2 linked regions of the Puniceibacterium sp. IMCC21224 genome follow. The protein of the gene in region 2 interacts with the protein of the main gene of each other region in a pairwise test. Links are inferred from orthologs where the notes say so. Each region holds a gene or a part of one and is shown on either strand. Other genes may lie near its edges. The genes, in order: rplL and IMCC21224_RS04510.

Region 1 (11,707 bases), 2.2 Mb from region 2 along the record:
GCCTTCGAGGAAACCGGTGAAAATCAGGTGTTCTTCGATCACGCCGCCGATGGCGGCGAGGATAGAGGGGATGTATTTACCTTTGACCCAGGCGCCGCCGCGTGGGTCAAACACGGCCTTCAGTTCCTCGACCACAAAGGTCACGTCGCCGCCGCGTCGGAACACCGCCGAGATCATGCGGGTCAGGGCCACGGTCCAGGCGAAATGCTCCATGTTCTTGGAGTTGATGAACACCTCGAACGGGCGACGGCGGCCGCCGACAATGATGTCGTTGATGGTCAGATAGATCGCGTGTTCGCTGTCGGGCCATTTGAGCTTGTAGGTGTTGCCCTCAAGCTGCTGGGGGCGGTCTAGCGGTTCTGTCATGTAGACCACATCACCATGAGGCTGCTGTGGTTCGGAATCGGAGGTGGTGACGACTTCGGGTGCATTCGTTTGAGGCATCAGTTCAGTCACTGGTATGCCCAGAACCTTTGCGATTTTATCAGCGTTTTCTAACGACGGGGATTTCCCATCCCTCAGCATTTGCTGTAGAAAATTCTGGCCAAGCCCCGCCTCAGTGGAAATTGTTCTCAAGCTCATGTTCTTTGTTCTGGAAAGTGCTTTTATGTGAGAAGCAAAGTCTCCGCGTCCTTGAACCTTCTCCTCCGACACCGACAGAACTGACCCGGTCACATCATTCGGCCGGTAAGTCGTGCAGCCCTTACATCCCGAATCCCAAGCCTCTAGATAAACCTCTTTGAAATCTTCAAAGGAAATATCCTCGGGGCAGTTGATCGTTTTGGAAATTGACGAATCCACCCATTTCTGCGCCGCCGCCTGCATCCGCACGTGGTCCAGGGGCGCAAGCGTCTGGGCGTTCACGAAATAGTCGGGCAAGGGCGCGTCGCCGAACCGGTCGCGCCACATCTGCACTGCGTAGTCGACGACCTCTTCTTCGGTTCTTGTGCCATCCTTTTGCAGTACCTTGCGGGTGTAGGCATAGGCAAACACCGGCTCGATCCCCGAAGACACGTTGCCGGCAAACAGTGAGATCGTCCCGGTGGGCGCAATCGACGTGAGCAGGGCGTTGCGAATACCATGTTCGCGGATGGCCGCGCGCACTCCGTCATCCATGCCGCGCATGGTTCCGCTTGAGAGATAGGCGTCGGCGTCAAACAGTGGAAACGCGCCTTTCTCCTTTGCCAAATCCACCGACGCCAGATATGCGGCGCGGGCGATCGCATGCAGCCATTGCTCGGTTTGACGCGCCGCCTCTTCAGAGCCATAGCGCAGACCGACCATGAGCAGGGCGTCGGCCAGCCCAGTGACCCCTAAACCGATTCGACGTTTGTTGCGGGCCTCTTCGGCCTGCTGCGGCAGCGGAAACTTCGACGCATCGACGACATTGTCCATCATCCGCACGGCGGTGGCGACCAGCTCGCTTAGCGCGGCCTCGTCCAGTCCGGCGGCATCGCCAAACGGGTCCGTAACCAGACGGGCCATGTTGATCGACCCCAAAAGACAGGCGCCGTAGGGGGGCAGGGGCTGTTCGCCGCAGGGGTTGGTGGCGGCGATGGTTTCGACATAGCTCAGATTGTTGGCCTGATTGATCCGGTCGATAAAGATTACGCCGGGTTCGGCGTAGTCATAGGTTGCCTTCATAATCCGGTTCCATAGGTCGCGGGCCTGAACGGTTTGGTAGACGGTGCCGCCGAACACAAGATCCCAGGGGCCGTTCGCCTTAACCGCATCCATGAAGGGATCGGTGATCAGCACCGACAGGTTAAACATGCGCAAGCGGGCCGAGTCCGCCTTGGCAGCGATAAAGCCTTCGATATCGGGGTGATCGCAACGCATGGTCGCCATCATCGCGCCGCGGCGGCTGCCGGCGGACATGATGGTGCGGCACATCGCGTCCCACACATCCATAAAGCTGAGCGGGCCCGAGGCATCCGCCGCCACGCCCTTGACCCCTGCACCCTTGGGTCGGATCGTGCTGAAATCATAGCCAATGCCGCCGCCCTGCTGCATGGTCAGCGCCGCCTCGCGCAGCATTTCGAAAATGCCCCCCATACTGTCGGGGACCGTGCCCATGACAAAGCAGTTGAACAGCGTCACGGCCCGCCCGGTGCCGGCACCGGCGATGATTCGCCCGGCGGGGAGGTATTTGAAATCCTCCAGCGCGGCGTAAAATTTCTCTTCCCAGACCGCGGGCGCGTCCTCGACCTCGGCCAGAGACCGAGCAATACGCCGCCAGGTGCCTTCGATTGTGGCGTCTATCGGTGTACCGTTGGTTTCTTTCAGACGGTACTTCATGTCCCAGATCTGTTCGGCGATGGGGGCTGCAAAGCGGGTCATGTGGCGATTCCCTTGGATTCGGCGTGCAATAGGATTATCTGCGAGATAGCATACCAGCGCTTGGAGAACAGGGTGAACTACATACCATATGTTCTGCCGCTGGGGAAGGTTTGGGGGATATCACTGTGGATAAAATCACGCACATCCTGAAGCTCAGCGTCGGCACCGAGTCGGTTGAGGATCTCGCCGCTTGGCAGGCATCGGGCCGAGCGCAGACAGCGGACGGTTTGCCGCGCCATGTCACCCGAATGAGGCCGCGCCGCGAGGCCGACGTGCTGAACGGCGGTTCGATCTACTGGGTGATCAAGGGGCTGGTGCAATGTCGCCAGCGTATCCTGCGGCTGGATGAGCATGACAGCGCCGACGGCATACGGCGCTGTGCCATCGTCCTGGACCCGGAATTGATCCGCACCACCCCCGCCACGCGGCGCCCGTTTCAGGGCTGGCGCTATCTCGCCCCTGGCGACGCGCCTGTGGACCTGTCCGGCGCCCGGGCGCATGAGGACGCGCTGCCGCCTGAACTTGCTGGGGCGCTGGCCGAGATTGGCGTGCTCTGAACGCCGCAGCAACAGCGAATGGGGCGAAGTTCTTGCCCACCGGACAGAGCTTGTGCCGTGATACAGGTATCGAATCCGAGGTCGCGTCTGGCATTTTCTGCTCGCCTGCATATCTTGTGTCGGGACATCTCTCTTTCGATGCAGAAATCAAAGGACGCCTCTGCCATGACCGATACCTATACCCCGCCCAAAGTCTGGACTTGGGACGCCGCGAGCGGTGGCCAGTTTGCCAGCATCAATCGTCCTATTTCCGGTCCGACCCAGGATCGGGAACTGCCAGTGGGCGAACACCCGTTCCAGCTCTACTCACTGGCGACGCCCAATGGGGTCAAGGTCACCGTGATGTTCGAAGAGCTTCTGGCCGCAGGACACAGAGATGCCGAATACGATGCATGGTTGATCAAGATCGGCGATGGGGATCAGTTCGGCAGCGGCTTTGTCAGCGTGAATCCGAATTCCAAGATTCCAGCGTTGATGGATCACAGTGGCGATACCCCGGTGCGGATTTTTGAATCCGGTGCTATTCTGCTGCATCTTGCGGAAAAGTTCGGCGCCTTTCTGGGGGCCCCTTCGGCGCGGCCCGAAATGCTAAGCTGGCTGTTCTGGCAGATGGGGTCCGCGCCCTATCTGGGGGGCGGTTTCGGCCATTTCTACGCCTACGCCCCGGAAAAGTGGGAATATCCGATCAACCGCTTCGCGATGGAGACCAAGCGTCAGCTAGATGTTCTGGATAAGCGGCTGGCCGAAACGCCCTATCTTGCGGGCCCCGACTATACCATCGCCGATATGGCAATCTGGTCGTGGTATGGGCAGCTTGTTCTGGGGCGGCTTTACTCTGCGGCCGAATTCCTTGACGTGGAAAGCTATGCGAATGTGTTGCGGTGGGCGACCGAGATCGACGCCCGTCCCGCCGTACAGCGTGGGCGTATGGTGAATCGCGCTTTTGGTGAGCCGGAAACCCAGCTGCGCGAGCGCCATGACGCTTCGGATTTTGACACCAAAACGCAGGACAAGATCGCGGCTGAATAGTCCGCAACACTCGAAGTATACCCCAAGAATTTTCGTACGAAAATTCTTGGGGTCAGCCGCTAGCCTATGCGCTCAACCGGGCAACGATAGAGTCGGCACTGACACTGCCAATCACCGTGCCTAGTTGTTCAACAGCCAGCCAAGGTCGCCCCGCAAGCTGGGCCATGACATCCCGCACCGGCATCTCGGCATTCACCGTAGGTAGACCCGCAGGTTTTGCAGGCAGCATCACGTCGCGTGCGGTCAGTACTCCGAGCGGATTCATGTTTGCGACAAAATCGGCAACGTAGTCTGAGGCTGGAGCTGAAAAAATCTCGCGTGGGGTGCCGCATTGCACGATGCGTCCACCCTGCATGATTGCGATCCGGCCACCCAGTTTAAAGGCTTCGTCGAGATCGTGGCTGACGAAGATGATCGTGCGTTTCAAATCGCGTTGCAGGTCTAGCAATTCATCCTGAAGGCGCGATCGGATCAGCGGGTCGAGCGCTGAGAATGGTTCGTCCATCAGTAGGATCGGCGCCTGAGTGGCAAAGGCCCGCGCCAGGCCCACGCGCTGTTGCATGCCGCCGGACAGTTCCGCCACTTTGGCGTTCGCCCGTTCGGATAGTCCCACGAGGCTAAGTTGTTCTGAAACCTTCTGCGCCCGTTCCGCTGTGGGGACGCCGGCCAGCTCAAGGCCAAACCCGACATTTTCGGCAACCGTGCGCCAGGGCAGCAGACCAAACTGCTGGAACACCATGGCCACACGGCTCTGGCGGATGCGGCGCAGGGCGTTGGCGTTGCATTTGGTAACGTCGACCATCATGCCGCCGTCATTCACCCTCACCGCACCGCGTGCCACCGGGTTCAGCCCGTTGACGGCCCGCAGCAGCGTCGATTTACCCGATCCTGAGAGCCCCATTAGAACCAGGATCTCACCTTCCTCCACATCAAGCGAACAATTGTGCACGCCCAGGATCTGGTCGGTCGCCTGCTGCACTTCGGACCGGCTTTGTCCTCGGTCCATCAGTGGCAGCGCCGCCTCGGGTTTCGGGCCAAAGACGATCGAGACTTTGTCGAATGAAACTGCCTTGTTCATTTGTCACCCACCCGCAGCATCCGATCCAGCATGATGGCAACCACCACAATGACAAAACCGCTTTCGAATCCGAGGCCAGTGTCGACGCGGTTCAGCGCCCGCACCACCGGGACGCCCAGCCCGTCGGCACCTACAAGTGCTGCGATCACCACCATCGACAGCGACAGCATGATTGTTTGGTTCAACCCCGCCATGATTTGCGGCAGGGCATAAGGCAATTCGATTTTCCAAAGGGTTTGGCTGGGTTTCGCGCCAAAGGACTCGGCTGCTTCCAGCAGCTCTGTAGGGGTGCTGGAAATCCCGAGATGGGTCAGCCGGATCGGCGCAGGCACCACAAAGATCACCGTGGCGATCAGCCCTGGCACCATACCGATGCCAAAGAACACGATCGCCGGGATGAGGTATACAAAGGTTGGCAGCGTCTGCATCAGGTCCAGCACTGGACGCATCGCGGCATATAATCTGGGCCGATGCGCCACAGCGATACCAATGGGAACACCCACGCCCATGCAGACAACACAGGCTGACAAGACGAGGGTCAGGCTTTCGGTTGTTTCTTCCCAATAGCCCTGATTGACGATGAAGAGGAACCCGAGGCCCACGAAAAGCGGAATTTTCCAGCCTCGCTGCAAGGCCCATGTTCCAGCCACAAAGGCGGCGATCACCAACAGCGTCGGCGGCGTCTGCAGCACCCAGAGCACTGCGTCGATCATCGCCTCAAGGCCCAGTGCCAAACCATCAAAAAACCAGCCACCATTCTGTTGTAGCCAGCCAAAGACGGCCTCGGCCACATCCCCCACCGGGATTTTGTAGTCGGTCAGCCAGTTCATTTCAGCAATGCCCCCTTGGGTTTTCGCGCAGCATGGCGTGTCGCGCGCGGGATGCAAGAGGTCTGGGCGCTTCATCGACGGTGATAGGAAGCGTTCCGCAACGGAATTTTCCCATTCGTGCGCTGGGGGCGGGGAAAGACGGTAAAAGTCCTTGCGGCACAGAGAAAGGGGGACCATCCAAAGATGGTCCCCCTTTGTTGTTTAGGCATTCACTTAGGCCGATAATTGAATCAGCTTTTCGCAATCGTCTCCAGCTGGGAGCGGACTTCGTTGGTACCCGTACCGCTGTTCACCGCCGCCAGGGCCGATTTCAACTGGGCTTCGGACAGCGCGCTCACATCCAGATCGGGCATGAAGTGCTTGAGGGCAGCAACCTGACCGGCGGTGGCTGAATTGCCTTCGCCGATGGCCTCGTCCGTGCCGATGATAATCGCAGAGACAGTGCCGCCCATATCGGCATTTGCCTCACCGCTGTTGATCACTGCCAGAGCGGGCTGTGCCTGAGCGCGCGACACCATGGTCAGATCAACGCCGGGGGTATACGGCTGAAGTATCGCGATTTCTTCGGCACTTAGCATCGAGGAAGATGAGTGCGAAGCCTTGAATTCAGCTCCCTCTACAACGCTGCGCAGTGTGGCGATGTCTTCGCTGGTCATGTCGCTGCTGTTGATGATGTTCATGGCGCTCGCAACCTGAGTATCGGTGAGCGTCGACGCGTCAACATCGGGCAGGTATCTTTCGATCTGGACGATCTCGCCTTCGGTCGCGGCCATAGCGCCACCGGCCATGCTGAGGGTAAGGGCGGTTGCAATCATAAAGCGTTTCATAATGGTACTCCTTTATCGTTTTCGCCCGGCGCTCTCATCGTCATGCGCCGTGGTATGAAAGGACAACCAGCAAATACGAATTTCGTTCCCGTCGAATTCCGAGTTCACAAACGGTTGATAATATTAGGGAAAGACAAATCAAACAAAAGGAATCGCATGAACGCATTTAGTTGGCGTCCGGTTCCATGTCGCGACGCAGTGTTGCTATCACGATCCCGCTACAGGCGGGCGGGTGTGTGCGCACTTGAAACCGGAACCGCAACCCCGTATGTCAGCGGCCAACCTAACAGAGAAGATATCCATGGCCCGCACAAACCCGCTCCAGTTCGTTCAGCAAGTCCGGTCGGAAGTGGCCAAGGTCGTCTGGCCGTCGCGTCGCGAGGTGTTGCTGACCACTGTCATGGTATTTGTCATGGCGTCGCTTACGGCGGTATTTTTTGCGCTGGTTGACATCGTGATCCGCAGTGGCGTGCAGGAGATGCTGACGTTTTTCGGCTGAGACGTGCCCAAACGTTGGGAAAAGCTGCCCGGCACACTTGAACTCGGGCGGCGCGACGGGTAGTCAACGGCAACTTTCCGCATACGGGCGTGCAATGATTCGTTTTGCACGCCGATTTTCGTTTCGGAGAACGACCCCACAGGTCGGAAGTCTAAAAAGACGCGGGGTATGGCCCGGCGCAGGAATAAGGGTTGAGGCCAGATGGCGAAGCGGTGGTATTCGGTGAGCGTGCTCTCGAATTTCGAGAAGAAGATCGCCGAACAGATCCGGACGGCGGTTGCCGAACAGGAGCTTGAGGATCAGATCGAAGAGGTTCTGGTGCCGACCGAAGAGGTGATCGAGATCCGCCGCGGCAAGAAGGTCACGACCGAGCGCCGGTTCATGCCGGGCTATGTATTGGTCAAGATGGAAATGTCCGACCGGGGCTACCACCTGATCAACTCGATCAACCGCGTAACCGGGTTTTTGGGTCCGCAGGGGCGTCCGATGCCGATGCGCGACGCCGAGGTCAGCGCGATCCTGCACAATGTGCAGGAAGGCGAGGATAGCCCGCGTACGCTAATACATTTTGAGATCGGTGAGCGGGTCAAGGTCAACGATGGTCCGTTCGAAGATTTCGACGGCATGGTTGAGGGTGTGGACGAAGACACCCAGCGCCTGCGGGTCGCGGTGTCGATCTTTGGTCGGGAAACTCCGGTCGAGCTGGAATTCACTCAGGTCACCAAGCAGGGGGCCTGAGGGTAGGGCGCCTTTGGGCGCCGCAAGCGTGGGAGGTGTTGGCATCGCGATGTCCGAACCGCACCACGGCAACGACAAGGCCCGATTGACGCGTCAGGGGGCCGTTGGACATAAAGGAGTAGCCAGATGGCAAAGAAGCTTGCTGGCAAGATGAAACTGCAGATCAAGGCCGGGCAGGCCAACCCGAGCCCGCCCGTGGGTCCGGCGCTGGGTCAGCGCGGCATCAATATCATGGAGTTCTGCAAGGCGTTCAACGCCAAGACGCAGGAAATGGAGCCTGGCGCGCCGTGCCCGACTGTGATCACGTATTATCAGGACAAGTCCTTTACGATGGAAATCAAGACGCCGCCCGCGTCTTATTACCTCAAGAAGGCAGCCGGCATGAAACCAGTGGGCAAACGCAATCGTCCTAAGGGTTCGCCTCTTCCGGGCCGTGAGACTGTCGCATCGGTGACTGTCTCGCAGGTACGTGAAATTGCCGAAGCAAAGATGAAGGACCTGAGCGCGAACGACGTTGAGGCCGCCATGCAGATCATTCTGGGCTCCGCAAAGTCCATGGGCATCGAGGTTAAGTAAGATGGCTAAACTTGGAAAACGCACCCGCGCGGCCCGTGAGGCCTTTGCCGGCAAAGAGGATATCACGATTGCCGAGGCCGTCGCCCTGATCAAGGGCAATGCCAATGCAAAGTTCGATGAAACCGTCGAGATCGCCATGAACCTTGGTGTTGACCCGCGTCACGCTGACCAGATGGTTCGCGGTGTCGTTGGTCTGCCAAATGGCACGGGCAAGACGGTTCGCGTCGCTGTCTTTGCACGTGGCGCCAAGGCCGAGGAAGCCACGGCGGCTGGTGCTGATATCGTTGGTGCCGAAGACCTGATGGAAGCCATTCAGGGCGGCAAGATCGACTTTGATCGTTGCATCGCGACGCCTGACATGATGCCGATCGTCGGTCGTCTGGGCAAAGTTCTGGGCCCGCGTAACCTGATGCCGAACCCCAAAGTCGGTACTGTGACCATGGACGTCAAGGAGGCCATCACGGCAGCCAAGGGCGGTCAGGTTCAGTTCAAGGCTGAAAAGGCCGGTGTTGTGCATGCAGGCGTTGGCAAGGTTTCGTTCGACGAGGCCAAGCTGGTGGAAAACATCCGCGCCTTCGTTTCGGCCGTGACCAAGGCAAAGCCGGCCGGTGCCAAGGGGACGTACCTCAAGCGCATCGCGCTGAGCTCGACCATGGGCCCGGGTATCACTGTAGACGTGGCCGAAGCAAACGTCGAATAACAGATTGGCTCCGGGGCGCGAGCCTCGGGGCGAATGCGGGGCCAGAATATCGGCCTCGTTCTGTCCGAGACGGAGGGTTCCGGGGATATATCCGGAATAATTCCTTCCTGAGATGGGAAACGAGACAAGATTTCCGACAGGTCTTTGACCTTCGGGCGATCACGGCCTCGGGACCCTGACTACGGACCCGTAACGGGTGCGGTCTGACCGCACCCTGACATGAGCCGGGGGGAGACCCCCAAATTTGGAGTAAAACTGTGGATAGAGCCCAGAAAGAGAAATTGGTCGAGGAACTCGGCCAGATCTTCGAAAGCTCTGGCGTCGTGGTGGTAGCACATTACGAAGGTCTCACGGTTGCAGAGATGCAGGATCTCCGGGGGCGCGCACGCGCTGCCGAAGCATCCGTACGCGTCGCCAAGAACAGGCTCGCCAAGATCGCCCTTGAGGGAAAGCCCTGCGCAAGCATTGCTGACTTCCTGACGGGCATGACCGTTCTGACCTATTCCGAGGACCCCGTGGCAGCAGCCAAGGTGGCCGAGGACTTCGCCAAAGATAACAAGAAGTTTGAAATTCTTGGCGGCGCAATGGGTGAGAATGCTCTGGACCGGGCCGGTGTGGAATCCGTGTCGAAGATGCCGTCGCGCGAGGAGCTTATTGCTTCGATCGTTGGCTGCATCGGCGCACCCGCATCGAACATTGCCGGGGCCATTGGCGCACCTGCTTCGAATATCGCATCCATCTTGTCCACAATCGAGGACAAGGCGGCTGCGTAAGCAACCTATGGGATCATCGTGGGGTTGTAATCCCGACGTTGGAACACATTTAGATACGGAAAGAAGTCACAATGGCTGATCTGAAAGCACTTGCTGAGCAAATCGTGAACCTCACGCTGCTGGAAGCACAAGAACTGAAAACTATCCTGAAAGACGAGTACGGCATCGAGCCCGCCGCTGGCGGCGCAGTGATGATGGCAGGCCCGGCAGATGCCGGCGGTGCCGCTGCTGAAGAGCAGACCGAATTCGACGTCATCCTGAAATCGGCCGGCGCCTCCAAGATCAACGTGATCAAGGAAGTCCGCGCAATCACCGGTCTGGGCCTCAAAGAAGCCAAAGACCTGGTTGAAGCGGGCGGCAAAGCCGTCAAAGAGCAGGTTTCGAAAGCCGAAGCCGACGAGATCAAGGGCAAGCTGGAAGCAGCTGGCGCCGAAGTCGAGCTCAAGTAATCGGTTCCGGGTGCGCCCGGAATACTGAAAAAACAGGCTGGATCCGGAGATTGCCGGGTCCAGCCGAGCCTGTCTCAGAGAGGCCCTTATCAGCCATATCGGCGCAAAGGGCTTTTCTAAGGCGAGGTTCAAGGATCGGGAGGCGTCCGGTGGGACGGGCGCCATGAATGGATCGAAACTCTGCCGTCTCTGATGGGTGTGCCGCTGTGGCCCGACAGCGCCGCGCGTCCGTTGAGAAACTGAAAAGGTGACACCTGACATGGCGCAAAGCTTTCTTGGCCAGAAACGTCTTCGCAAGTATTTCGGCAAAATCCGCGAAGTTCTGGAAATGCCGAATCTGATCGAAGTTCAGAAATCGTCCTATGATCTTTTCCTGAAATCCGGCGACCAGCCGCAGCCGCTTGACGGCGAAGGCATCAAAGGCGTGTTCCAGTCGGTCTTTCCGATCAAAGATTTCAACGAAACATCGATCCTGGAATTTGTCAGCTACGAGCTGGAAAAGCCGAAATATGATGTTGAGGAATGTCAGCAGCGCGACATGACCTATGCTGCACCGCTGAAAGTGACGCTGCGTCTTATCGTGTTTGATATCGACGAAGATACCGGCGCGAAATCGGTCAAGGACATCAAAGAACAGGACGTCTACATGGGCGATATGCCCCTGATGACACCCAACGGCACCTTTGTTGTCAACGGCACCGAGCGGGTTATCGTCAGCCAGATGCACCGTTCCCCCGGTGTGTTCTTTGACCATGACAAGGGCAAGACGCATTCCTCGGGCAAGCTGCTGTTCGCCTGCCGCATCATTCCCTATCGCGGCTCCTGGCTCGACTTTGAATTCGATGCCAAGGATAATGTTTATGCCCGGATCGACCGCCGCCGCAAACTGCCGGTGACCACTCTGCTCTATGCCCTTGGTATGGATCAGGAGGCGATCATGGACGCCTATTTCAACACAGTCACCTTCACAGCGGCGCAGGGCCAGCGCGGCTGGATCACCAAATTCTTCCCCGAGCGTGTGCGCGGAACCCGGCCCACCTTTGATCTGGTTGATGCCGAGTCCGGTGAGATTCTGGCCGAAGCTGGCAAGAAGATCACGCCGCGTGCCGTCAAGCAGATGATTGACGACGACAAGGTCAAGGATTTGCTCGTACCGTTCGAAAATGTCGTGGGCCGCTTTGTGTCCAAGGACATCATCAACGAAGATACCGGCGCGATTTATGTCGAAGCCGGGGACGAGCTGACTTGGACCGTCGACAAGGATGGTGCGGTCACTGGCGGGACACTCAAGGATCTTGTGGATGCCGGTGT
Region 2 (11,897 bases):
TGCTCTGACTTCCTTGTTTGCCGCGGTGCAACAATAGGCCTGGCAGGCGGGTCGCCGCAAGGGCAGGTCGTTAAACTTCGTGACGCATTTGCGCATTAGCAAATTTGCAAGGGTATGAGGGGATTCTGATCACGGGTGAGATTAATTAGGTGGGTGAGATGACTTATTTGGAACGAGGCCAGCCCGGCCTTGAATACTATCCGTGTCGCTATGGCCGTTCGAAGGTGCTGTTTCGGGGGCCTCGACGTCCGATGCAGGAAGAATTCGTCGCGTTTCTGGGGGGAACCGAGACGTATGGACGGTTTATCAAGGTGCCGTTTCCAAGCCTTGTGGAAAAGGCGCTGCGCAAGCCCTGCGCAAATTTTGGTGCGATAAATGCGGGCCTGGATCTGTATATCAACGATCCAACCGCGATGGAGGCGGCGCAGCGTGCCAGCGTCACCGTTATCCAGATCCTCGGCGCGCAGAACATGTCGAACCGGTTTTATTCGGTGCACCCGCGCCGCAATGACCGGTTTCTCAAGGCGTCGGACCTGTTGCAGATCCTGTATCAAGAGGTGGATTTTACCGAGTTCAACTTTAACCGTCATATGCTGACGCAGTTGCGGGATCTCTCAGAAGAGCGATTTGATAAGGTTGCCGCAGAGTTGCGGATGGCCTGGGTGTCCCGGATGAAACACATTCTTTCGGTGTTGCGGCAGCCGGTCTATCTGCTCTGGTTCGCGCAATCGTCACCGAGTGAGACGCCGCTGACCGCGATTGAGGGTGAACCATTGTTCATCGACCGCCAGATGATCGAAAGCCTGCGCCCGCGCTGCGCCGGGATCATCGAGGTCACGCCCAGCGATATCGCACGCGCCATGGGGACCGATGGCATGATTTTTAACGAGTTCGAGGCGTGCGCCGCGCAGGAATTGATGGGTCCGCAGGCGCATATCGAGGCGGCGGATGCGCTGCTGAAATCGCTCGACCCGCTGATGCAGAAACAGGCCTGACCTGACAATAAAAATACCCGCCCCCGGTTCAAGGGGGCGGGCCAGACGAATGTCGCAGGATGTGCGATCTTAGCCAAGCTTTTCAGTGAGTTCTGGCAGCGCGGTGAACAGATCTGCAACCAGGCCGAAATCGGCGACCTGGAAAATCGGCGCCTCTTCGTCCTTGTTGATCGCGACGATGATCTTGGAATCCTTCATCCCGGCAAGGTGTTGGATCGCGCCCGAGATACCAACCGCGATGTATAGGTCCGGCGCCACCACTTTGCCGGTCTGGCCAACCTGCCAGTCGTTCGGGGCGTAACCCGAATCGACCGCCGCGCGTGACGCACCAACCGCCGCGCCCAGTTTGTCGGCCAGCTTTTCGATCAGCGCAAAATCGGCCTCGGAGCCGACACCGCGACCGCCCGATACCACAATGCCCGCCGAGGTCAGTTCAGGACGGTCCGAGGCTGCGACCTTGTCTTCGACCCACTCCGAAAGATCGGGGTTGTCGCCAGCGGCGATATCCTCAATCGGGGCCGAACCGCCAGCCGCGGCAGCCTCAAAGGTTGATGTCCGGAAGGTGATGACCTTTTTCGCATCGCCAGAGCGCACGGTCTGCATGGCGTTGCCTGCATAAATCGGACGCACAAAGGTATCCGCATCCACTACTGACGTGACATCCGTCAGCACCATCACATCCAGCAGGGCCGCGACGCGGGGCAGGATGTTCTTAGCATCGGTGGTGGCGGGCGCAACAATGTGACTGTAATCTGCGGCAAGCGAAGTGATCAGCGCCGCCACAGGCTCCGCCAGGCGGTGTCCATACAGCGCATCCTCGGCCACCAGTACCTTGGCAACGCCGTCAATGGTCGCGGCCTCTTTCGCAGCATCCGCCGCAGCGGCACCGCAGCACAGCACGGTCACATCCCCCAACGACTGCGACGCGGTCACAGCCTTGGCGGTGGCATCCATCGCCAGCGCGCCGTCGTTGATTTCGGCAATCAGAAGTACAGCCATCAGACAGCCCCCGCTTCCTTGAGTTTCGCCACAAGCTCGTCCACCGAGCCAACCTTGATTCCGGCGGCACGTTCCGACGGCTCGCCGGTTGTGACAACGGTCAGGCGGGGCGTGACATCGACGCCGTAATCGCCAGGGGTCTTTTCATCCAAAGGTTTCTTCTTTGCCTTCATGATGTTGGGCAGCGACGCATACCGCGGTTCGTTCAGGCGCAGGTCAGTTGAAATGATCGTGGGCATCTTGACCTTGAGGGTCTGCAACCCGCCGTCGACTTCGCGCGTGACCACGGCATGATCGCCGTCGACGTCGATGTCATTGGCATACATCGCCTGCGACCAGCCCAGCAGGGCCGACAGCATCTGACCGGTGGCGCCCAGATCGTTATCAATCGCCTGCTTGCCGCACAGGACAAGGCCCGGCTCTTCTTCCTTGACGATGGCGGCCAGAACCTTGGCCACGGCCAGCGGTTCAATATCGGTATGCACGTCATCGGCCGCGACCACCAGAATGGCGCGGTCAGCACCCATGGCCAGCGCGGTGCGCAGCGTTTCCTGCGCCTGCTTGACGCCAATGGACACGGCGATGACCTCGGTGGCCTTACCGGCTTCGCGCAGGCGGATGGCCTCTTCGACGGCGATCTCGTCGAACGGGTTCATCGACATCTTGACGTTGGCCAGATCGACGCCGGAACCGTCCGCTTTGACGCGAACTTTCACGTTGTAGTCGATCACGCGTTTGACAGGCACAAGAACCTTCATCTGCAGTGGTCTCCATTTGCTTGGCGCGCAAACTTGCGCGACGGTGGGGATTATGAATGGCGTGATAACGCTTTGAGCCAGAGGGAAACAGCGCAAAAGCGTCTTGTTAGCGCCAACCTACGCCGCGTTTCGTCGCATCCGGTGCCCGGTGCCTGCCTCGCCGCCGAAACGTGCTCTGGGAAAACCCCTTCTTCTCTTCCTAAATACGCAAATCCGCAGTCGCAACGGGCGGATCAGTCGCAAATAGCGCGCAACGTCTGCCAATGTTGCGGACTCAGCAGGGTCGCCGCTTCGAACCCCTCGGGTGTCGCCCTGCGGGCAGCGGCAATACGATCACCCAGATCAGGGTGGCTCAGAAAATGCGCGATCAGGCCGCTTGTCCCGCCTCCCATTGCTCGAAACCGCTCGAACATCTGCGCCAGTGCGTCGGGCGGCAGGGCGGCGTCACGCAGCATCTGATGCGCAAAAAGATCGGCCGCTGCCTCGGCCTCCTGGCTATAGCTGGCCTGAATCAGCCGTTCTGCCAGGAACAGAACGACCGCGCCGCCGGCAAAATCGCCAAAGAGCAACCCAAGAACCCCGATTGACCCGGCAGAGCGCAGGGCATGCCGGGTCGGATCGCGGCTGACCACATGGCCAATTTCGTGCGCCAGAACGGCGGCAACCTCTTCGGGCGACTCCGCGCTTTGGATCAGCCCGTCGAACAGCACGACATAGCCACCGGGCAGGGCGAAGGCGTTGACCATGTCGTGGCCCAGAACATGAACCGACAACGGCTGTCCGGGATCCTGCGCGGCGGTCAGGCGGCTACGGATCTTGTTCAGCGCGGCAAGGCCGGGGGCAGAGTCGCACACCGGGACCGGCGACAAACCACTTTCATCCAGTGCATCGCGGATCTGGTTGAGGGTGACTTCGCCCAGGGCCCGTTCGCCCGCAGGCGGCACAAAAGCAGCGAGCCGGTCCGCCAGCAGCGGCACCAGCACCAGGACAATCAGCGCAACCGAAGCAATTGCGGCACCAGCCCAGACCAGCAACCGCCCGCGCCGCGTGACCGGAGCGCGACGCCGCAACCGGGGAAGGCGCGGCGCAAGGCTTCGGTCGGGCAGGATCAGCCGTTGCAGCGGATCATCACGCAAACGCAGCACAAAAAGGTCACCACCAGCCTGATCGGGGACTTCGCGGATGTCGCGCAGAGGCCAGTCGATGTCGACCCCACTGACCAGCGTGGCACGGTCCTCGTCTATGGCGAGCGTGACTTCGCGCGGTTCGGGGCGCGTCCCGTCCAGAAACAGCGCCTGCGAGTGGAACCGGGCGGGGCTGCCGCCGACGCGGATCACGGTGTCGGGAGGAGCCATCCTGCTCATATTGAGGCCCCCACATCCAGCGCCTCGGCAAAGCCTTCGGCCTGCTGCACCTCGTCTCTTGGGCGCTGGCGGATCGCGGACAGGGCGTCGGGATTGGTGACGCTTAGCCCGTTTGCGTAGTGGCGCATCACCGGCAAGGTGACAAACGTATGAGCCAGAGCGGACCATAGCAGAAATATCGTGAAATAGAGCGCGGCACTGACGCCGAGAATCAGCGCACGCGGTACATTTTCCAGAAAATCCAATGCTCCGCCCAAATCCATTTCGACCAGCATTTCGGCTGCCTGCAAAGCCAGCATCAGCGGCGCAAGGATTAGGGCGGGCAGGGCGACAGCCAGCAGTACCATCAGATAGCCCAGCACATAGATCATCAGAATTCGCCAGGGATTGGCCCGCAGCGTCAGGCCGACACCGTCAAGGCGCTTGGTCCCGGTCAGCAGTCGCAGGGTCTCGACTCGGTAATGCACCACCCCGTACAGCGCGATCAGTGCGGAAAGGACCGCCAAAATGCCGCCCATTCCGGCATTTTTGGTCAGAAATGCGGCACCCGCCCCGGCCCCGAAGAGCAGCGCCAGAAAGAGCGGTTTCGTTGCGGGATACAGCATCTGCCATCGTCCGCCCTGTTCCATCCGCGCCGTACCAAAGGATGTGCGTTCTGTCTTGTAGCGCTCCAATGCAAAGGTCATGCGCGGCCAGAGCAGCCCGAGGCTGAGGATGGTGATGGCCCAGTGCATCAGCGCCCGGCCAACATAGCCGCATGCTCCGGAGTCGAGACCGAACCGCAACCCGCGCCACCGGGTGCGGGCCAGAACGTAACGCCGCGACCGGTACTGCGCGTAAAACCACAGCGGGATCACCCCGACAAAGCTGAGCAGATAGGCAACGCCATTGCCCTGAAACAGCGAAAAGCTGATGAACATCAGCGCCAGATTCACGATGCCGATATAAAAGGCAAGGATGACAACGGCGACAAAGAAACCCAACAGCTTTTCCACCGGATCGCCGACATATTCCAATGGCAGCCCGCCGGGGCGGATTGCCGACCAGTACCAACGCCGCAGCCGGGTCTTCATCCAGAAGCGGTAGAATCCCAGCGTCAGCACAGTCAGAAACCCGGTGCGCAGCGCCAGCCCGAACACCGCAGCGCGACGCCCGACCCAGTCAGTAGTCAGCGTGTCAGTTGAATCGGTTGTCACGGGGGAAGCCACGCGGTGCCATGCGACCGGAGGTGGCACGCTTGGCGATCCATTCGGCAAGATTGCTTTCGGTTCGGGTGCGTCCGGCAGGGTCGCGCCACGAGAGGCCCGCCTCCAGGGTGAAGGTGGTTGCATCTGACAGGCCCCCGTCCTTGTACTTTTGCAGCCGCACGCCCTTGCCCCGGCCCATTTCCGGCAGCTCTTCCAGACTAAAGACCAGCACCTTGCGGTTGTCGCCGACCACGGCCACGGCGTTGCCGGTGACGGGTTTGCAGATCTTGGCGCGCACGTCGTCGCGCACGTTCAGAACCTGCCGTCCGCTGCGGGTCTGGGCGACAACGTCGGCCTCGGGCACGACAAAGCCATCGCCGGCAGATGAGGCGACCAGCAGTTTGCGGTCTGGATCATGGATGAACAGATCGACAATCTCGGCCTCGTTCGGCAGATCGACGATCAGGCGCAGCGGTTCACCCATGCCGCGCCCGCCGGGCAGATTCGCCGCCGACAGGGTATAGAACCGCCCATTAGCGCCAAAAGCCAGCAGACGGTCGGTGGTTTCGGCGTGGAAGACAAAGCGCGGTCCATCGCCATCCTTGAACTTCAGCTCGCGGGTCAGGTCGATATGGCCAGTCATGGCACGGATCCAGCCCATCTGGCTGCAAACCACGGTGATCGGTTCGCGGTCAATCATCGCCTCAAGCGGAACATCGGGCGTATCCGTCGCATCGGCAAAGCTGGTGCGGCGTTTGCCACCGTCGGCATCCTTGCCGAACCGTTTGCGGGTGGCGCGCAGTTCGTCGGCGATGGTGGACCATTGCAGGTCATCACTGTCGAGAAGATCCTCGAGTCCCGCACGTTCTGCCATCAGCTTGTCACGCTCGGCCACCAGCTCCATCTCTTCGAGACGGCGCAAGCTGCGCAGGCGCATGTTCAGGATCGCTTCGGCCTGCACATCCGTGAGGCCCAGCCCTTCGTCACCCGATATCGGAGGCGGAGAGACATAGTCGGATTCGTCGGTGGCGCGCTTGCGTTTGGTGCCCCAGTCCTCGCGCATCAGCGCGGCCTTTGGCTCGTCGTCGTAGCGGATGATGTCGATCACCCGGTCAAGGTTGAGGAAGGCGACGATCAGCCCCTCAAGCACCTCAAGCCGGTGGTCGATCTTTTCCATCCGGTGTTTGGACCGGCGGACCAGCACGTCGCGGCGGAAGTCGAGAAAGGCGCGCAGCACCTCTTTCATTGAGCAGACCTTGGGCGTGACCCCATCAATCAGCACGTTCATGTTGAGCGAGAACCGGATCTCAAGATCCGAGTTGCGGAACAGCATGCCCATCAGCATGTCGGGTTCGACATTCTTGGAGCGCGGTTCCAGAATCAATCGCACATCTTCGGTGCTTTCGTCCCGCACATCGGCGAGGATCGGCACCTTTTTGATGTGGATCAGCTCGGCGAGGCGTTCGATCAGCTTGGATTTTTGCACCTGATACGGGATTTCGGTCACGACGACCTGCCACTGGCCGCGGCCCAGATCCTCGACCTCCCAACGGCAGCGCAGGCGGAACGATCCGCGCCCGGTGCTGTAGGCCGTCGCGATGCTGTCGCGCGGTTCGACCAGCACACCGCCGGTCGGAAAGTCGGGGCCGGGGACATATTGCAGCAATGTGTCGTCTGCGGCGTTCGGGGTCTTGATCAGATGCAGGCAGGCCCCGATCAATTCGGCGATGTTGTGCGGCGGGATGTTGGTCGCCATGCCAACGGCAATACCGCTTGCACCATTGGCCAAAAGGTTAGGGTAGGACGCAGGCAGCACCACAGGTTCTGCGAGGCGGCCATCGTAGTTGGGGCGAAAATCGACGGCATTCTCGTCCAACCCGTCAAGCAGCGCCTCGGACATCACGGTCATCCGCGCTTCTGTGTAGCGCGAGGCGGCGGGGTTATCGCCGTCGATGTTGCCAAAGTTGCCCTGACCGTCGACCAGCGGGTAGCGAATGGTGAAATCCTGCGCCAGACGCGCCATGGCATCATAGATCGCCACGTCGCCATGCGGGTGGAAATCGCCCATGGTGTCGCCGCTGATCTTGGCGGACTTCAAAAAGCCGCCTGTCGCGCTCAGACGCAGCCGCCGCATGGCGTAAAGAATGCGCCGATGCACCGGTTTTAACCCATCTCGAGCGTCAGGCAACGCACGGTGCATGATCGTGCTTAACGCATAGGTCAGATAGCGGTCGCCGATGGCGCGGCGCAGTGGCTCGGCCACGTCGCGTGGGTTCATGTTGGGGTCATCGACTGTATCGCTCATAGATGAGGTGATATCCGGCCCCACCGCACCCGTAAAGCGACAGCGGGGAAGATTCTGGATTTTCCCTTGGTGGCGTGTTGGGGAATCGGTTAATTTGAACGAACCCCCGGATCGAGTCTGCTGCCCGAGGGGATTTTTGTCGTAGTGTGACCGGGGGGTACGCGAATATGACGCGCTTTATTCTGCTGAGCTTTGGTTTTCTCGCCTGGGCGTTTTACGAAATGAGCGGCGGCGGCGATTTTCGCGCCGGGTCGGTGACGCTCAGCTCGCCTCTGGCGCAGTCAGAGGCGGCGCAGACGCCTGACGTGGTGGCACGTGCGGACACAAGTGCCGCAGAGCTGACCGGAGTGGCGCGTGCGGCGTTGGCGCCAGACCCATCGTCGAATCTGGGTGTGACCTTGACTGCGGTTGCGCCCGTGACGTCTGTGCCGCAGGTCGATACTGATGCCGGGGTCGCGTCACTGCCGCAGCAACAGGACAAGGCGGCCATCGCCGAAGCTTTGACTCTGGCGCTGGAAAGTCAGGAACCTGCAACCGAGGAAGCTGCGGAAACACTGCAGGTTGTCGAAGACCTACAGCCGAGCATCTATGACACCTCCGGCGATCTGCGCGAGGTTGCGGGCAACCGGGTCAATCTGCGCAACGGACCTGGCACCGACTATGGCGTCGTCACGCGGCTGGGCCGGGGGGATGCGGTTGTGGTGCTCGAAGAGCCGGGTAATGGCTGGCTCAAGCTTCAGGTTGTGGACAGTGCCAGCGTCGGTTGGATGGCGGATTTTCTGGTCACAGCATCGGTTAACTGACGGTCCCGTCGCGCCGCCGTTGCGGGACGGGTTGCACCTGAGCCGCAGCACAGGCATGACGATTCGAGCAATCGCCGGGGGCCGTCATGCAAAAATCCATCCTTATCACGGGCTGTTCTTCGGGCATTGGGCTTGATGCGGCGCGCACATTGGCGCAGCGCGGCTGGCGGGTGTTTGCCTCCTGCCGGTCGCAACTGGATTGTGATCGACTGCGGGCCGAGGGTTTCGCCAGCCCGCGCATTGATTACGAGGACAGCGCCAGCATCGCGTCCGGCCTGGCCGAGGTGCTTGAGGCGACGGGCGGCACATTGGATGCACTGTTCAATAACGGCGCCTATGCGATTCCCGGCCCGCTTGAAGATGTCCCAACAGCTGCCCTGCGCACCATTTTCGAAGCCAATCTGATCGGCTGGCACGACCTGACCAATCAGGTGATTCCGGTGATGCGGCGGCAGGGACACGGACGCATTATCAACAACTCGTCGGTTCTGGGGCTTGTCGGAATGAAGTGGCGCGGCGCCTATGTGGCGACAAAGTTTGCGCTTGAGGGGCTGTCAGATGTCTTGCGGATGGAAATGGTCGAAACCGGAATACATGTCATCCTGATCGAACCCGGCCCAATCGAGACGGATTTCCGCAAGAACGCGATTTTTCAGTTTGAAAAGTGGATCGACTGGGAAAACTCGGCCCGCGTCGCGCAGTATCGCACCTCACTGAAAGACCAACTCTATCAGGGCAGCGCAAAGGGGCCGCAATGGCCGGCCTCAGCAGTGACGGTAAAAGTTATTCACGCACTCGAGGCGCGACGCCCCCACGTGCGCTATTATGTAACGGCGCCGACCTATGCGATGGGGGTGCTGCGCCGGTTGTTGCCGGGTCGGATGCTGGACTGGGTCTTGGCACGCGGCTGAATACCACATTCGCTTTTGCCCCCGACGGGGCTAAATGACAGCACAAGACGAAATGAACGGGTAAGGCACAATGCGGGACGATCCTCTTTTCATCGTGATGGCGCTGGCGATGCTGGTTGTGGTCATTATTCTCATGACCGGCATCGGCGGTTTTGCCAAAGGTGGCGAGTTCAATCGCAAATATGGCAACAAGCTGATGCGCGCCCGGATTGTGGCGCAGTTCGTGGCAGTGATTCTGATCCTGCTGTTTGTCTGGTTGCGAGGGGGGAGCTGACCACATGGTGGTGCTGAACAAGATTTACACGCGGACCGGGGACGCGGGGGAAACTGCGCTGGGAAATGGCGTGCGGGTGGCCAAACATTCGATGCGGGTGACAGCCTATGGCACCACGGACGAGTTGAATGCGGTGGTCGGCATCGCCCGGCTGCATTGCCCGCCCGAGTTGGATGCGCAACTGGCGCTGGTGCAAAATGACCTGTTCGATTTGGGTGCGGATTTGTGCCGCCCCGAGATGGAAAAGGACGCCGAGGCCGAATACCCGGTGCTGCGCATGGTCGCGCCACAGGTCGACCGGCTTGAGCGCGAGATTGATGCGATGAACGCGCGGCTTAAGCCATTGCGCAGTTTCATTCTTCCGGGCGGGTCAGCTGCATCGGCCCATCTGCACCAATGCCGGACAGTGGCGCGGCGGGCCGAGCGGTTGGTGGTCGAACTGGCCACGGTCGAAGCGGTCAATCCGATCGCCGTCAAATACCTGAACCGACTGAGCGACTGGTTTTTTGTTGCGGCACGCATCACCAACGATGACGGCAGCGCGGATGTCTTGTGGGTTCCAGGGGCGAACCGCTAACAGTGGCAGGGCGGCCAGTGGACGGCCCTGCCCCCGAAAGCGTCGGCAGGCGCAGGCCCGCAGGGCTGGTGCAATCGCGACTTGGTTCGCCGTGCCCGATTTCACGCTGCGGACGTTCCGCACTCCATGGCTACATTGGCCCGAAGTTGAGCCAGCCCCCAACCGCTCCGTCGCATTGCAACAAACCTGCGGCTGCGGTATCCCGTGCAGGGTTTGGCGAAGGAATGCACAGATGCGGCACGTATTGATCAGTCTTGCGGTGGGGCTTTTTCTGGCCGGCTGTGCGGATGGCGCGCGTGAGTTGCAAAAACCGGTAGAGCCGCTGGGCAACTTCAAACTGGGGCATGCGATTGTCGTCGCGCCCAACATCGTTCAGGGGCCCGCGTCGCGCGATGCCACGGCTGACGAATGGATCGCAGGCGTTGATGCTGCGCTTGAGGAACGGTTCCGCCGCTACGATGGCGAGAGTTTTTACCACCTCGGCGTTAGTGTCGAGGGCTATGTTTTGGCGCTGCCAGGTGTGCCGTTGGTGTTCAACCCAAAGTCGGTGTTGATCGTCAAGGTTACAGTGTTCGATGACGCCACGCAGAAAAAGCTCAATGAAGAGCCTGAACAGATCACCGTGCTCGAAGCGATTTCGCCCGAGACGATGGTCGGGTCGGGCGTGACCCAGTCCAAGGCGCGCCAGATGGAGCTGCTGTCGGCCAATGCCGCGCTCAAGATCGAGACGTGGATGCGCAAGATGCAAAAGGAAAAGGGCTGGTTTGGCGGGCCCGAAGCTGATCGCGTCGATACAGAGCCAGATGACGCCGAGACGACTGAATTGGACCCAAGGGTGCAGCCGGCAGCTACGCCCGAGGCGCCCGCTAACGCGCCGGAAAATACGCCCGAGGGGTTCGACGTCATTGTGGCCGGTCCGGTCCCGGCGACCCGCTGAACCCTGGCCGCGCGCCTGCGGTTCGAGTTTGTGGGCGCGCCTTTGGATGAGCCGCAACCGCCGCCTTGGTTTGGGTGCTGTGCGTGGCGATCCAGCGGATCAGATCCCTTGATTTTTCCTGTGTGAACCAATACATCGCCCGCGATGAGAAACGGGTGCGTAGGCATCCCCCAACGCAAAGGGCGCCTGGACAAAATGGCAAAGGCAAAGTTTGAACGTAACAAGCCGCACTGCAACATCGGCACGATTGGTCACGTTGACCACGGCAAGACGACGCTGACGGCGGCGATCACCAAGTATTTCGGCGAATTCCGCGCCTATGACCAGATTGACGGGGCGCCCGAAGAAAAGGCCCGCGGCATCACGATCTCGACCGCGCATGTGGAGTACGAGACCGAGAACCGCCACTACGCCCACGTCGACTGCCCCGGCCACGCCGACTACGTCAAGAACATGATCACCGGTGCGGCGCAGATGGACGGTGCGATCCTGGTTGTGAACGCTGCCGACGGCCCGATGCCCCAAACGCGCGAGCATATCCTGCTTGGTCGTCAGGTCGGTATCCCGTCGATGGTTGTGTTCATGAACAAGGTCGATCAGGTCGACGACGAAGAGCTGCTTGAGCTGGTCGAGATGGAAATCCGCGAACTGCTGTCGATGTACGACTACCCGGGCGACGATATTCCGATCATCGCAGGCTCGGCTCTGGCCGCGATGGAAGGCCGTGATCCCGAAATCGGCGAGAACAAGATCCGCGAACTGATGGCCGCTGTGGACGAGTATATTC

The links.
Region 1: the proteins of IMCC21224_RS04510 (region 2) and rplL interact in binary tests that used the Escherichia coli proteins (3 or more experiments, as listed by UniProt). The link is inferred for Puniceibacterium sp. IMCC21224 from one-to-one orthologs.

What each region holds. Positions count from the first base shown.
Region 1 is NZ_LDPY01000001.1:3,203,463-3,215,169, reverse strand. The notes cover bases 8,903-11,707. They hold rplL (50S ribosomal protein L7/L12), read left to right. Parts: upstream 8,903-10,018; coding sequence 10,019-10,396; downstream 10,397-11,707. Other genes in these bases: rpoB (DNA-directed RNA polymerase subunit beta), read left to right, coding at 10,656-11,707; rplJ (50S ribosomal protein L10), read left to right, coding at 9,432-9,947; rplA (50S ribosomal protein L1), read left to right, coding at 8,903-9,174. Also shown: IMCC21224_RS14900 (adenosylcobalamin-dependent ribonucleoside-diphosphate reductase), read right to left, coding at 1-2,340; IMCC21224_RS14895 (DUF1489 family protein), read left to right, coding at 2,466-2,897; yghU (glutathione-dependent disulfide-bond oxidoreductase), read left to right, coding at 3,063-3,926; choV (choline ABC transporter ATP-binding protein), read right to left, coding at 3,991-5,004; choW (choline ABC transporter permease subunit), read right to left, coding at 5,001-5,834; IMCC21224_RS26565 (hypothetical protein), read right to left, coding at 6,065-6,661; preprotein translocase subunit SecE, read left to right, coding at 6,963-7,160; transcription termination/antitermination protein NusG, read left to right, coding at 7,362-7,898; rplK (50S ribosomal protein L11), read left to right, coding at 8,025-8,474; more of rplA, read left to right, coding at 8,476-8,902. UniProt on the Escherichia coli protein: The binding site for several of the GTPase factors involved in protein synthesis (IF-2, EF-Tu, EF-G and RF3). Is thus essential for accurate translation.
Region 2 is NZ_LDPY01000001.1:970,120-982,016, forward strand. The notes cover bases 4,951-7,945. They hold IMCC21224_RS04510 (DNA topoisomerase IV subunit A), read right to left. Parts: upstream 7,609-7,945; coding sequence 5,293-7,608; downstream 4,951-5,292. Other genes in these bases: IMCC21224_RS04505 (DUF898 domain-containing protein), read right to left, coding at 4,951-5,312; IMCC21224_RS04515 (SH3 domain-containing protein), read left to right, coding at 7,776-7,945. Also shown: IMCC21224_RS04480 (3-hydroxybutyryl-CoA dehydrogenase), read right to left, coding at 1-1; IMCC21224_RS04485 (DUF6473 family protein), read left to right, coding at 159-995; IMCC21224_RS04490 (electron transfer flavoprotein subunit alpha/FixB family protein), read right to left, coding at 1,065-1,994; IMCC21224_RS04495 (electron transfer flavoprotein subunit beta/FixA family protein), read right to left, coding at 1,994-2,752; IMCC21224_RS04500 (M48 family metallopeptidase), read right to left, coding at 2,986-4,116; more of IMCC21224_RS04505, read right to left, coding at 4,113-4,950; more of IMCC21224_RS04515, read left to right, coding at 7,946-8,411; IMCC21224_RS04520 (SDR family NAD(P)-dependent oxidoreductase), read left to right, coding at 8,498-9,322; IMCC21224_RS04525 (twin transmembrane helix small protein), read left to right, coding at 9,393-9,596; IMCC21224_RS04530 (cob(I)yrinic acid a,c-diamide adenosyltransferase), read left to right, coding at 9,601-10,173; IMCC21224_RS04535 (hypothetical protein), read left to right, coding at 10,406-11,110; tuf (elongation factor Tu), read left to right, coding at 11,306-11,897. UniProt on the Escherichia coli protein: Topoisomerase IV is essential for chromosome segregation; it is the principal protein responsible for decatenating newly replicated chromosomes. It relaxes supercoiled DNA.